Regions from separate parts of the Brevibacillus sp. NPDC058079 genome, predicted to be linked through region 1. Evidence: predicted binding sites of a transcription regulator. Region 1 holds the regulator's gene; each other region holds the start of a gene.

Region 1 (4,563 bases):
TCGCCTTCTCGAATAAGTCCCAGTAGCACATGCTCTGTCCCAATATCTTTGTGTCCGAGACGAACCGCCTCTTCCAGGGCAAGCGCCAGTACTTTTTGTGCTCGTTCTGTAAAACGTCCAAACATCATATCGTACACCTCCGTATAACCGTGTTTTTTCTCTATATGGTTAACAATTGCGTGATACCATTACGATTACTCTTGTGATTCTACTACGCGCAGACGCTCTCGGATCAGCCTTGCCCTTCTTTCGTCGCGTTGGTCCGGAGTGAGCTTTTGTCCAGCGTGGTGCTGTAAGAACCCTGGCTGTGTCGTGACCAACAGTTCGTTTAGGACGAGCGGAGATACATTCGGAATGATGCCTAGATCAATTCCCAGACGTACATCGGACAGGCGTTGAGCCGCTTCCTTGGACTCTACCGTACGGGCGTACATCAAGATGCCATACGACCGAAAAATCCGATCCTCCAAAGAAACCCGTGTATGCTCCAGCAAATAAGTACGTGCCACACGCTCTTGCTCAATAATCTGTCTGGCTACGCCGTAGAGATTGGAAAGGATATCCGATTCAGACATCCCCAGTGTGACCTGATTGGATAACTGAAAAAGATTCCCTAGAGCTTCGCTGCCCTCTCCGTAAATTCCTCTAACGACTAGACCAACTTGATTAATTGCCTGTAAAATTCTGCTGATCTGCTGCGTCATCACCAGAGCTGGCAAGTGCAGCATCACAGATGCACGAATTCCCGTACCCACATTGGTTGGGCAGCTTGTAAGATATCCTCGAGTTTCGTCGAAAGCGTAGTTCAAGCTTTTCTCAAAAATGTCGTCTATCTTCGTACCTATTTCCCATGCCTCGTTCAAACGAAACCCGGGTAATAGTACCTGTATTCGAATGTGGTCTTCTTCATTAACCATAATGCTGACAGACTCATCATCACGAAGTAATACCGCACCTTTGCGAGATTCCTCTGCCAGGTGAGGGCTAATCAGATGCTTTTCTACGAGCACCCTTTTTTCTAACGGATTAATTTGGTCCATATGGATGACCTGAAGCTGATGCCTTTTGCGCATTGCCTCCGAATCGCTTACTTCCGTTACCTTTCTGACGACTTCCTCGCCCTGCGAGTCCGTTGCCAATAACGGAAAGGGGTGCTGGCGCAGGTTACGGGCGATACGCAGCCGTGTACTAATGACAATGTCGGAATCAGGACCTTCTCCTTTCATCCAATTGCTCCACGGGTTTTGCATAAACTGCTTTTGGGACATAACCAGCTAACCTCCCTTGCTACGATTGGGCCATTTTTTGTTCCAATGCTCGAATTCGATCGCGCATTTCTGCTGCCTTCTCGAACTCTTCACTGGCGACATGACTTTGCAGCGCTTGCTTTAGTTGCTCCAGCTCTTTACGGATCTTCAGTTTGCCACCGGTCCGCTCTGGTACTTTTCCACTATGCTGTGTGTTTCCATGAATTCGGCGGAAAAGGGGGTCCAGTCGATCACCCAAAAAGGTGTAGCAATCACTACAGCCAAATCGGCCGCTTTTACTAAATTGAGAATATGTGAGTCCACATGTTTCGCATTGAAGCGGCTTATTCGTTGCCGTTTCGCGTCCATTCTTTTGCATGGGATCAAATTTTAAAAGTCCTGACAGGAGATTGTTGATGCTGAAGTTGTGAAAGCCGGTAAAGACGTCCCCTTTTTCATGAGCACATTGCTCGCAAATATGGTATTCGGTTTTTTCGCCATTGACGATTTTCGTCAAATGAAGTGTCGCCGGTCGTTTTCCGCATTCCTCACAGTTCATAACATCATACCTCCTCTTACTTCAACAAGATTGCTGCGATCATCTGCTTTAAAATATTTGCCCGCAAACGATCCCGCAATTCAGCTTCTAGCGTCAATACGTTTCGCGAGGTAGCGATTTTCATCAAGGTGGCTTCTCTGATGTTGACTAATCCTTCCTCAAATAGTCTTTCTACGATCGCATTTCCCACGCTCTGACTGATGCTCTCACCAATTAGTTCTTCTGTTAGCAATTGCTGCAAGCGTGCTTTGCTGACAATCTGCACCTTGCGTATGCGAATATACCCGCCGCCCCCGCGCTTACTCTCTACAATGTATCCTTTTTGAACGGTAAAGCGCGTATTGATGACGTAGTTGATCTGAGACGGCACACATTGAAAATGGTCGGCAAGCTCACTACGCTGAATCTCGATCGATCCATTGGGACTGTTTGTAATGATGCCTTTTAAGTGATGTTCAATGATGTCCGAGATGTTACGCAAGTCATCGCCTCCTATTCCTCTGTGTATGTTCTTATGAGGTTACCTATTGACTTTGACTATCTTTGACGTTAATTATAATGGGTTTAATGCGTGCCCGCAAGTGTCCCTTACACATTCTAGTGTGGGCAAAAGAGGGTCGCTTGAAACTTGGACATGATCAACAAAAAAACCACTCCCTGAGGAATGGTTTATGTTTGTTCTTGTGTATTGGTGTCGATTGCTGGCAAATGATTCAGTAGCTGAGAGAAGCTGGTGATGATGACATCTGCCCCATCAAGCTCGCCTGGTTTCGCAAAACCAAAGTCGCATCCAATGGTAAATAAACCGTTTGTCTTGCCTGCTTCCACGTCGGAGTGACGATCTCCTACCATGATGGCCTGCCCGATTTTGTAATCAGACAACAATTTTGCAACTAGGTCATTTTTGGAATGCGTGCGGAAACGGCCAGCTGAGTACAGATCGGTCATCAGCGGCTTTAACTCGTATTCCTGACAAATGGCATCGATGTACTCTTCCTGCCCATTGCTTGCTACAAACAAAGCAAATCCTTTCTCACGCAGCGTTTCCAAGGTTGATTTTACATCCGGATATAGCTCGGTCACTCTTTCTTTGAGTAACTGGATTTCATTGTCTAGCAAGAAGGCGTCGGCTGAGCGAATGGCTTCCTCACTCGCGCCCGGCAGTAATTTGTCCCAGATTTGCTCGATCGTCATTCCCAGTACATTGATCAGTTCACGTTCGTCGGGGGTTTCCCCTTGCCATAGCCCTTTTTGACGAAGCTGGTCAAACGTTCGAATAAATGCGGGGGTCGACAGCTTTTCTGTTTGTAGTAACGTGCCATCCATATCAAATAATATGGCGAATGGTACAGTCATGGGTTCCTCCATTTTGTCTGGCTAGGCAGCTATTCTACTTCTCCTGGCAACATATTCATATCATCCATGATGAACTCGGTAATTCGTTGTGCAGCATCTGGCTTTGAGATTTTCTGTCCCATTCTACGCATATAATCCACCTTGGACGGGCTATGCAATAGTTCATCGATAAAGTAAATCAATTGCTCTGACAGATTCGCATGTACCGCACATCCATTATTGAGCAAAAAGTGGCTGTTCCTCTCTTCCTGTCCAGGCAGAGGATTGTAAACAATCATGGGTACCCGTTTACTCATTACTTCAGCTGATGTAAGTCCGCCTGATTTGGTGACAATTAAATCAGCTGTCTCCAAGTATTCGTGGAAGTTATTGATGAATTTTAGTGGAACGACTTCATGTCGATACGTACGATTTATCACTTTATTGTACAGCTTGTCGTTTGTCCCTGTTAACACAAAGGTTTTCAGAGGAATGTTAATCTCTTCTAGCCCATCTAATACCTTTTCCATCGAGCCAAGACCCAATCCACCCCCTGAAAGAATAATGCTCTTTTGTCCAGGAGCGAGGCCCAGCTTTTCCCGAATCAGTTCGGGTTCCAATGGCAAACTGAATTTTTTCATGATGGGAATGCCCATCGGAATGAATTTTTGATGGTCCTGTCGATAAACGTCTAACAGGTAATACAGTTGTTCATGGCCGATAAAGTAATAATTGATATGGTGATTAATCCATGAAGGATGGATGGTATAGTCAGTAATGATCGTATAGATTGGTTCCTTCCAATCATTTCTTCCTTTCAGTACGGAAAGCATACAGCTTGCAAACGGATGCGTAGCAATAAAGGCATCAGGCTGTACACTGTTGATCAGCTTTTTCAGTTTGTTTGCCAATAATTTATTCATCAGCACATTCATATCGAAGAAACGGGTTTTTTCTGTATTATGGTAAATTCTTCCCCACATCTTAGGTGACAGCCTTAACAGATTCATATAGCTTTCCAGCAAAATCTTGTGAAAGGTGGGGCTAATATATTCCAACGTATCGATGATCATTGATGTGCAACCATTCTCAGCCAAGCTTTCTTGCATGGCTCGCGCTGCCTGGTTGTGTCCGTTACCGATGGAAGCGGAAAAGATTAGAATTTTTTTCATGAACGATTCTCCTTCATAACCTCGCCTACTCCAACGCCTGGATCAGGTACCTTCTCATGTTAGTCTACCCCAAGACCCGTCTGCAAGAGGGAACTTGTCGGTCATTCGGCCTAACTTATCGACAAAATAATCGCGAGTTTGTCTTTTTGCTATAAAAACGAAAAACCTCCTTACCCATTCTGGGGTAAAGAGGTTGGTTTCATTCCCTGAAAACTGAATACGCATGATTGCTAAGTGTGTGGATAAGTCC
Region 2 (4,563 bases), on a different contig from region 1:
CTGAAAATGGAAAACGCGGGCGTCAGCAATGGCATCAATGAGAAAGTCATGAATAAATAGCAAAGAAACCCCAAACATATGGGGTTTCTTTTTTTTACGATTGGTTATATTTTTTTGACACGAATTCCTTCATCTTCTACATCAATCAGCATCGATGTCACATTGTCCTCTTCCATCACCAGATCCGCAATGCCATCTTCGACATATTGCTGAATCACGCGACGCAATGGACGTGCCCCGAAGGAAGGGTTGTAGCCCAGCTCAGCCAGCTTTTCTTTTGCGGCATCTGTCACGCTGATCTCCATTCCTTGCTCAGACAGATTGCCCCTTACATCTTGCAGTAGCAGATCGACGATTTTGACCAAATCCTGTTTTTCCAGATGGGCAAAGGAAATGATTGAGTCGAAGCGATTCAGGAACTCCGGCTTGAAGTACGCTCCCAAAGAATCCAGCACAGTGGCAGGCTCGGGCGCTTTTGCTCCAAAGCCAACGGAGATTTTACGCTCGCTCACACCGGCATTGCTCGTCGCAATGATGACTGTCTCCTTAAAATTCACCGTACGACCCTGACTGTCTGTCAGACGACCATCCTCCAGAATTTGTAGGAACATGTGCATCACGTCCGGGTGTGCTTTTTCGATCTCATCCAGCAGGATAATGCTGTACGGGTTGCGGCGTACGCGCTCTGTCAGCTGACCTGCTTCTTCATGACCGACGTAACCAGGAGGAGAACCGATCAATTTGGATACCGAGTGCTTCTCCATGTACTCACTCATATCGAGGCGGATCATGGAATCACGAGTACCAAACAGCTCCTCTGCTAATGCTTTGGACAGCTCTGTCTTCCCTACGCCTGTCGGACCGACGAACAGGAAGGAAGCAATCGGTCTGTTTTTCGGTTTCAGACCTGCACGACTGCGACGAATCGCCTTCGCTACTTGTGTGACCGCCTCGGATTGACCAATGACTTTTGCTTCCAAATGAGCTGCTAGGTTTTTCATTTTCATCTGCTCATCACTTTGCAGCTTGGTAACAGGAATCCCAGTCTTTTGCTCGATCAAGGCTTGGATGTCCGTGACGTCAACCTGTACGCGTTGTTCCTTGCCCTCGATCTGATCCAGCTTCTCTAAAATGCCCGCTTCCTCGTCTCTCAAACGGGCAGCTCGTTCGTATGCCTCTTGCTCTGTCGCTTCCTTTTTCTCCTGATTGATTTGCGCCAGCCGCTCATGTAGCCCTACCGTATCAACTGCGGAGGATCTCAGGTTCAAGCGCGAGCCCACTTCATCCATGAGATCAATCGCCTTGTCAGGCAAGAATCGATCCTGGATGTAACGATGGGAGTGTTCCACGGAGGCACGGATGACATCATCCGAGTAAACGACTTGGTGGAATGCTTCGTATTTTGGACGCAATCCCTTTAAAATCTCGATCGCTTGTTCTACGGTTGGTTCCTTGACCATGACTGGCTGTAGGCGGCGCTCCAGAGCAGCGTCTTTTTCAATCACGCGATACTCTTTTAACGTAGTTGCCCCAATCAGCTGCAACTCACCGCGAGCCAGTGCAGGCTTCAGGATGTTCCCTGCATCCATGGATCCTTCCGCAGAGCCTGCTCCCACCAAGAGATGAATCTCATCCACAAACAGGATGACGTTTTTGCGTTTTTGCAGCTCGGCAATCACTTGCTTCATTTTTTCCTCGAACTGTCCGCGAATTCCCGTCCCTGCAACTAGAGAGGCGACATCTAAAATGTACACCTGCTTGTTTTTCAGCTTGGTCGGTACTTGCCCTTCCGTAATACGCAGGGCGAGGCCCTCCGCAATCGCCGTCTTCCCGACCCCTGGCTCCCCGATCAGAACCGGATTGTTTTTGTTCCGTCGGTTCAAAATCTCAATGACACGCTCAATTTCCTGTTCGCGTCCAATCACAGGGTCTATCAGTCCGGCACGTGCCGCATCGTTTAGATTACGACCCAGGTCATCGAGGATGCCTCCACCACGCTCTGGTGCTTGTGGCTGAGGTTGGCCGGAAGATTTGCCCGGGTTCACCCGGCCTTGGGCAAAGCCTTGCAGGAACTCATCCAGTCCTGAGAAGGAGGAGAAAGGGCTAAAGCCCATGCCCACTCCCATTTTGTTGGTCAGCTTTGTTTTGCAATCCTGGCACAGATCGTATTTTTGTTGCTGATTTTGTAAGCGTATATGAACAGTCACAGTTGCTTCTCGTTGTTTGCAGATTTCACAATGCATATTCAATCCCCCCAAAAGCGTTGTTTTGGAATTCAGAAGATCTTTGACCTTTCCTGACCTTCGTTGACCTTATTATAGTTTGACCTTCTTTGACTTTCAAGAGGGATTGTATGGTTTTTTACACTTTGCTCTTTTGCAGATAGGGAACGATTGAAAGTAACCCTATAACAGCTAAACAAGCGCCTACCCACAATGGTGAAACAAGCCCATAGCCACTACTGATCCCGATCCCGCCTAAGGAAGAACCAATGGCAACACCCAATGTAATAAAGGAAGTATGCACAGTGTTTACCATCGTCCCACTGCCTGCTGTATTCATCACTCGTGCGATCATGGCCGGATTCATCGCTACACCCGTCAAGCCAATCAGAACAATGGACAGCACAGCAATCCATTGATTTTCGGCGCCTACGGCAAACAGAACCAATGCCGCTAAGAGTATGCTTAATCCCGTTACAAGGATTCGCATGGTAAAACGATCAGCAAGTCTGCCAATCACGATATTTCCGATCACGGTCGCTATCCCATAAAGGGCGAGCAAATACGGGATACTCGCATCCGAAAATGCCGTTACATCCGTAAGAATCGGAGTAAAATAACTAAACGCTGCGAAGGTACCGCCAATGATCAGCATACTCGTTGCATACGCGGCCCAAAGGTGCGGATTTTGAAAACTTGAAAGCTCATCCTTTCCGTTCATCTGGTCCTTTTGTGCGGAGGAAGGGAGCAACCATTGAATCAAAATCCCCGATAGCAATACGACTACTGCAACAGCCCAAAAGCTCATTCTCCAGCCGAAATATTGTGCAATCACGGTTGTCAGAGGGAGTCCGATGACAGTGGCAATCATTAGGCCTGCCAAAACAATCGAAGCTGCCTTTCCTCGTGAATGAGGGGGAACCAAGCTAGCTGAAATACTGACGGAGATGCCAAACGCTGCGGATGAAGCAATACCCGTTATGATACGTGCAAGCATCATCGACTCGTAACTCCAAGCCATTGCTCCCAGCGATTGGCCAAGAAAGAAGACGGCAACCAAAGAAAGCAGCCCTTGCTTTCGGCGAATATGCAAAAGAGTTGCTGTTAGGATGGGACCTCCTATCACCATTGCACCCGCATACGCCGTAATGAAATACCCGATGGAGGGGATCGATACACCGAAATCATCGGCAAGCTCATTCATCATCCCGGCCACCATAAATTCAGAAGTCGTCATCGCAAAAATCGCTACCGCTAACAAATAAATCATTGACGGCATGAAGGAACACTCCTTACTCATTATTGTAACAATCGGTACAAAAATAACTCAAAAAAAGAGCGCATTACGCGCCGAAGATAGATTCCATGGTGCCATTCATGATTTGTTCAGCCAATCTCCGATTCTGTGTGGATGTATTCAACACACGGAAGCCGTAGTAACTGCTTAAAAATAGGCTAGCCAAATCCAAAGCAGATCGTTTTTTGGAGATTTCGCCCGTTCGCAAGCCTTCCTCCATCACTTTTTCCACGGTTTGCTTTAGAAGCTCAACATGTCTGGAGACTATTTCTTCAATCTTGGGATCGTCTTTTGCCCGTTCCAATCCCGCATTGATCAGCAAACATCCCTTTGGATTCGTTGATTCAAAGTCTTCCACTAATGCCCAAGCTAAAAAATTTTGCAACCGTTCTTTCACGGAACCCGGACTTTCCAATAATGCCCGCTGTTCACGAATCCCAGTATCGTGATAGTGTTCCACCACCGCTAGATAAAGGTCCTGTTTGCTGCCAAACGTATTGTACAAGCTGCCTTTACCTAGTCCAGTATCGCTGCATAAATCATGCGTCGAACAACCATTGTAGCCTTTTGACCAAAATGTTTTCATGGCCACATCTACAATCGAAGTGTAATCAAAATCACGAGGTCTGCCGCGTTTGCTCAACGGAATCCTCCTTTCGTTTCCAACTGTTATGGAAATCTTACACATTATGTACCGTCCGGTCAATAAATGAAATATCCGCAACTGTAAACCATGCCTATAGAAAAAGCCCATTTTGAAAATCACCTCTCAAAATAGGCTTGATCATTGATTATATCGTCTCTAAATCTTCTCCATCCCTCTCCATCATTAAAAAGAGTATGCTTGTACTTCATCGAAAGTAGGCAGGGATGGTTGAGCACCGTTCCTTGTCACGACAATCGCTGCTACTTTGCTGGCGAAAGTGGCCGCTTCCGTTTCTGTCATTCCTTGTGTGATCCCAACCGCAAAAGCTGCTGTAAAGGAATCGCCTGCCGCAGTTGTATCCACTGGCTCTACGCGGAAAGCCGGGATATGGGTCGCCT
Region 3 (4,563 bases), on a different contig from region 1:
CATCCTGACATCAATTTGAAAGAATTGGGTGAGATGGTGCCAAGCGGAGTAGTGAGCAAATCGGGCATTAACCACCGCTTGCGAAAAATTAACGAAATCGCTGACAAAATACGAGAAAAACAAAATATTTCGATGTAGATGCATGTTATACTAAAGGATAATAGTCTACAAGTGAGGAGGTCCATTCATGGTTCAACAGCAGGTCGTGGTTCACTTAAAGACCGGTTTGCAAGCTCGTCCAGCAGCCTTTTTCGTACAGGAGGCTAACCGTTTTGCATCGGAAGTATTCGTAGAAAAAGGCAACAAGAAGGTCAATGCGAAAAGCATCATGGGTATCATGAGCCTCGCAATCAGCTCTGGAACGGAAATTACCATTTTGGCAGAAGGGCCGGATGCCTCCCAGGCAGTCACCAGCCTTACGAATCTGGTAAGCAAGGAAGAATAGAGTTACGAGAGACACTTTTCCCTTGTAGGGAGGTGTCTTTTTTTGTTGGTCATCTTGATGATTATGTATCAATTCACTTCGGGCAGGGCATTTCTAACCATGTATATTGCATGAAGGAGGAATGACACATGAGTAACCGTGACAAGTGTTACGAAGGCCGCGATTGTTATGATATGGACATTGATCGGATGGTAAATGAGGGGCTGGGGGGCGGAGTTGTTTCCGACCAAAACGGACTGATTGAAGAAACGACTGTAGACACGATGACAGGGGCGTCGTCAGCCAAGCAAGCCATTGAAGATGAGCAATAGGGAGCCGCTTATGAATGTAACGAGAGCGCAAGCCATCATGAGCTCCGACGACCATATCAAGGTAGAGTACGAAGGACAAGCCGTTTGGATCGATGCTGTAGACGAAAAAACGTCAAAAGCACGTGTGCATGATGAAAAAAATCCAGGGCATAGCCGGACGGTCTATGTCAGTCAGTTAATGGAAGTATCACAATGATCCATCGAAAAGGCCGAGCAAACCAAGGGAAGCCTCTTGGGGTTTGCTCGGCATACAAAAAAACACTCGGCCCGTAGTCCAGGCACGAGTGCTTCTTTTTTTACTACATATCTCTTATTTTTTGGAAGACGATTCGGAAGTAATGACTTTGTCAATCAGTCCGTACTCTACTGCTTCTGCGGCAGAGAGGAAGTTGTCGCGATCGGTATCCTTTTGGATGCGCTCCAAAGGCTGTCCAGTGCGTTCAGCCAGGATGGTGTTGAGATGATCACGCATCTTCAAAATACGCTTTGCGGCAATCTCAATGTCGCTCGCTTGTCCTTGAGCTCCACCCAATGGTTGGTGGATCATGACTTCACTGTTTGGCAGAGCAAAGCGTTTGCCTTTTGCCCCAGCAGCCAGCAGGAATGCTCCCATCGAAGCAGCCATTCCGATACAAATGGTGGATACATCTGGCTTGATGAAGTGCATAGTATCGTAAATCGCCATACCAGCAGTAATAGAACCGCCTGGGCTGTTTATGTACAAGTGAATGTCTTTCTCCGGATCTTCCGCCTGAAGGAACAACAACTGTGCCACAACGATATTGGCTACGGTGTCGTTGATTGGGGTTCCCAGAAAGATGATGCGGTCTTTGAGCAGGCGGGAATAAATATCATAAGCACGTTCCCCGCGGTTCGTCTGTTCAATGACGGTTGGAATTAAATTCATATGCATCTAGTCTTCCTCCTCTCTTTGTAACAATATCATACACAAAAGGTCAATGAAGGTCAAACACATAAGTGCGTGCCCTCACTACCATGTTTGCCAATTTCCCTCTGTATAAACGTACTCAAAAAAGAAAACATTCATTCCTTGGAATTCTCATCGGCCTCGGCCAAATCGACGGCGAGTTTCAACGTGGCTTTCATCTTTTTTCCCTTGATGATCGTATATTCATCGACTTGTTTGGCTTGCAGCTGATTGATGGCTTCCGCCAGCTCCTGTTGGTCTTTATACGGTTCAATGGTCAATAAGCATTCTTCGTCACTGGCCTCTTGATAAATGAGAAAAAAACGTTCCCCTGCCATGGTAAGCCTCACTTTCGAAAGTTATCCACAATGTTATACACAGGTTGTGCACAAAAACGTTTGTTCGTGGGATATTTATTTTTTTTCCTAGTCTTGTCATGTTTGGGGAGAGAATTACATAGGAAATGTATGGAATAAAAAAGAAGGAAAAAGTTGATTCGTGTCGAACTTTACAAAATTGGAATTCATTTCATGATATTTAAGGGGTGTTTATTATGCTTCGCAAGTTTTCAACAATGATGCTGACAGCGGCTCTTCTAACAGGAAGTGTAGCGGCAACGGCTGCGTTTGCCCAAACTGCTCCTGCTCCTGTACAGCAACAAAAAATCAAGGTTCAGCTAAACGGCAAGGAGTTCCCATTCCCACAAGAAATCGTTACTGAAAATGGTGTTGCGTATGTAAATGCGAGCACATTGGCGATTGCTTTGGGTGGTTCTGCAGCATGGGATAGCACGACCAAATCTCTGCTGGTTGCCAAAGACAACCACTACGCTCTGCGTATGTACGAAAACAAAAACTTTGCTTATAAAAACGGCAAAGAAACCAGTGTAGCAAATCCGCCACGTCCAGTGACCGGAGCAGTGCTCGTTCCTCTCGTATTCATTGCCCAAGAATTGGGTGCAAAAGTAGAGTACGATGCAAAAACGCTCACTTACAAGCTGAGTATTCCAATTAATTCCTAATAATCAATGAGATACTTCTCATCAAGATAGCCACTTCTATGCGTAGAAGTGGCTATTTGCCTCAATACACCACGTGTACGCCTCTATTAGCAGACAGCGATAGAGGTTTTTTGATTGATTCTTCTTTTAATCATTTCTATTGCAAATTTTCTAAAATATCCTACAATAAGATTGTGATTCATAGTTTGCTCATAAATAAAGAGGGGGAAGCTTTCCTATGAAAAAACAGAAATCATTGTCGATACTGGCTGCAACATTTGCTCTGAGTACATTGCTCGCGGGCTGTGGTGGAGGTACGGGGACTGGTGGACAAAGCGCGACACCACAGCCGAGCAACAATAGCGGAGGAAGCACGGGCGGTGCAAGCGGGGCTACTGAGAAGCTCGTGATTGCTGTAGTTGGTCCGATGTCTGGTCAGTACTCTGACTACGGAAGCACTGCAAAAGCTGGTGCTGAATATGCATTGAAAGAAAAAAAGGAGGCATTTAAAGCACTTGGCTTTGATGTTGAATTGTCCGCGCAAGATGACCAAGCTGACCCGAAACAAGGGGTAGCAGTCGCACAAATGTTGATTTCAAATCCTGACGTAGTCGGAGTAGTTGGCCATGCTACAACAGGTGCTTCGATTACAGCAGCAGCGCAATACGAGCAAGAGAAGCTCGTAATGGTATCTCCTTCTGCAACGGGATCAGATTTGACTGAGCAAGGTAAGAAGATCGTACACCGCATTTGTGCGCGTGATGATCAACAAGGCTCCAAGGCAGCTATTTTTGCCAAAAATCAGTTGAATGTAAAAACGGCTTTTGTTATGCATGACAAGGCTGCTTATGGACAAGGTCTTGCGGAAGAAGTGAAAAAGCAATTTGAAAAAGACGGCGTACAAGTTCTCGGCTTTGAAGGGGTAACAGCAGGCGAGAAGGATTATAGTGCGATCATCACCCAAATCCTTGCGAAAAATCCAGAGATGATCTACTTCGGTGGATATTACTCTGATGCAGGGATCATCGTGAAGCAAGCACGTGAAAAAGGCTTCAAAGGTGTCTTCATGGGCGGCGATGGCTACGACTCCGCTGACATGGTGAAAATTGCTGGTGCGGAAAATGCGAATAACGTAGTCTTTACTTCTACTGTTGGCGATATTGGTGCTACGGAAGACGGTAAGAAATGGATCACAGACTTCGAGAGCGCGACTGGCAACAAAGTAGGGATCTTCACTTCGTTTGGTTATGACTCCATGGGTGTTATGCTGAACGGTTTGGAAGAAGCGATCAAAGCAAACGGCGGCAAAAAGCCAACTCGTGAACAAGTGCTGGAAGCTGTTCATAAAACCAAAGATTACAAAGGCAAATTCGTTAACGTAACATTCAATGATAAAGGCGACAACGACTTTGCTTCCGTATACGTGTACAAGTATGAGGATGGAAAGAAAGTATTTATGGGTGAAGCGAAGTAATTCTTCATTATGAATAAGCTATTTGGGACATACTACGTTTGGCATGAATACCAGAATGAAAAGGAAGGGATTCTGATGTCAAACAATCGTAATACGAAGAATGGCGGCAACCAAGGACACAGCAGCAAGACGCAAGGCACCCAAAAGCAAAAGTCCGAAAGAGATCGTAACCTGAATAAACAGGATCCACAATAACAAACAAAAACCCACCTGGCTCGACAGTGAGCTCGCAGGTGGGTTTTTGCTTCGTTATACTCGTTGCTTGCTGGGCAGACGCTGTTCCGGATGACCGTAGCCCTGATGCTGTTTGTTACGCAGGTTTTTCGCTTGGGATTCGCGAATTTTGGCCACGAACTCACTCGTGCTCATTTTGGTGAAATCCATAGGGCACCTCCACTGATGATG

The links. The regulator CtsR, encoded in region 1, represses protease genes until heat stress. The targets are predictions, from matches to a motif close to ATGGTCAATAAAGGTCAAACA.
Region 2: the regulator CtsR is predicted to act here: its motif matches at 2,284-2,304, upstream of ACFVS2_RS16500 (ATP-dependent Clp protease ATP-binding subunit).
Region 3: the regulator CtsR is predicted to act here: its motif matches at 1,709-1,729, upstream of clpP (ATP-dependent Clp endopeptidase proteolytic subunit ClpP).

What each region holds. Positions count from the first base shown of each region.
Region 1 is NZ_JBHVSO010000021.1:55-4,617, reverse strand. It holds gene ACFVS2_RS32340 (ATP-dependent Clp protease ATP-binding subunit) at 1-128, opposite strand, end outside; gene mcsB (protein-arginine kinase McsB) at 195-1,268, opposite strand; gene mcsA (protein-arginine kinase activator protein McsA) at 1,288-1,806, opposite strand; gene ACFVS2_RS32325 (CtsR family transcriptional regulator) at 1,823-2,287, opposite strand; gene ACFVS2_RS32320 (HAD hydrolase-like protein) at 2,476-3,162, opposite strand; gene ACFVS2_RS32315 (MGDG synthase family glycosyltransferase) at 3,192-4,313, opposite strand.
Region 2 is NZ_JBHVSO010000005.1:125,495-130,057, reverse strand. It holds gene ACFVS2_RS16505 (YqaA family protein) at 1-60, shown strand, start outside; gene ACFVS2_RS16500 (ATP-dependent Clp protease ATP-binding subunit) at 105-2,243, opposite strand; gene ACFVS2_RS16495 (MFS transporter) at 2,362-3,501, opposite strand; gene ACFVS2_RS16490 (TetR/AcrR family transcriptional regulator) at 3,566-4,162, opposite strand; gene rbsK (ribokinase) at 4,349-4,563, opposite strand, start outside.
Region 3 is NZ_JBHVSO010000011.1:6,348-10,910, forward strand. It holds gene whiA (DNA-binding protein WhiA) at 1-138, shown strand, start outside; gene ACFVS2_RS27005 (HPr family phosphocarrier protein) at 188-445, shown strand; gene ACFVS2_RS27010 (hypothetical protein) at 574-756, shown strand; gene ACFVS2_RS27015 (H-type small acid-soluble spore protein) at 767-952, shown strand; gene clpP (ATP-dependent Clp endopeptidase proteolytic subunit ClpP) at 1,067-1,669, opposite strand; gene ACFVS2_RS27025 (hypothetical protein) at 1,801-2,022, opposite strand; gene ACFVS2_RS27030 (copper amine oxidase N-terminal domain-containing protein) at 2,238-2,705, shown strand; gene ACFVS2_RS27035 (branched-chain amino acid ABC transporter substrate-binding protein) at 2,923-4,158, shown strand; gene ACFVS2_RS27040 (DUF4023 domain-containing protein) at 4,408-4,542, opposite strand.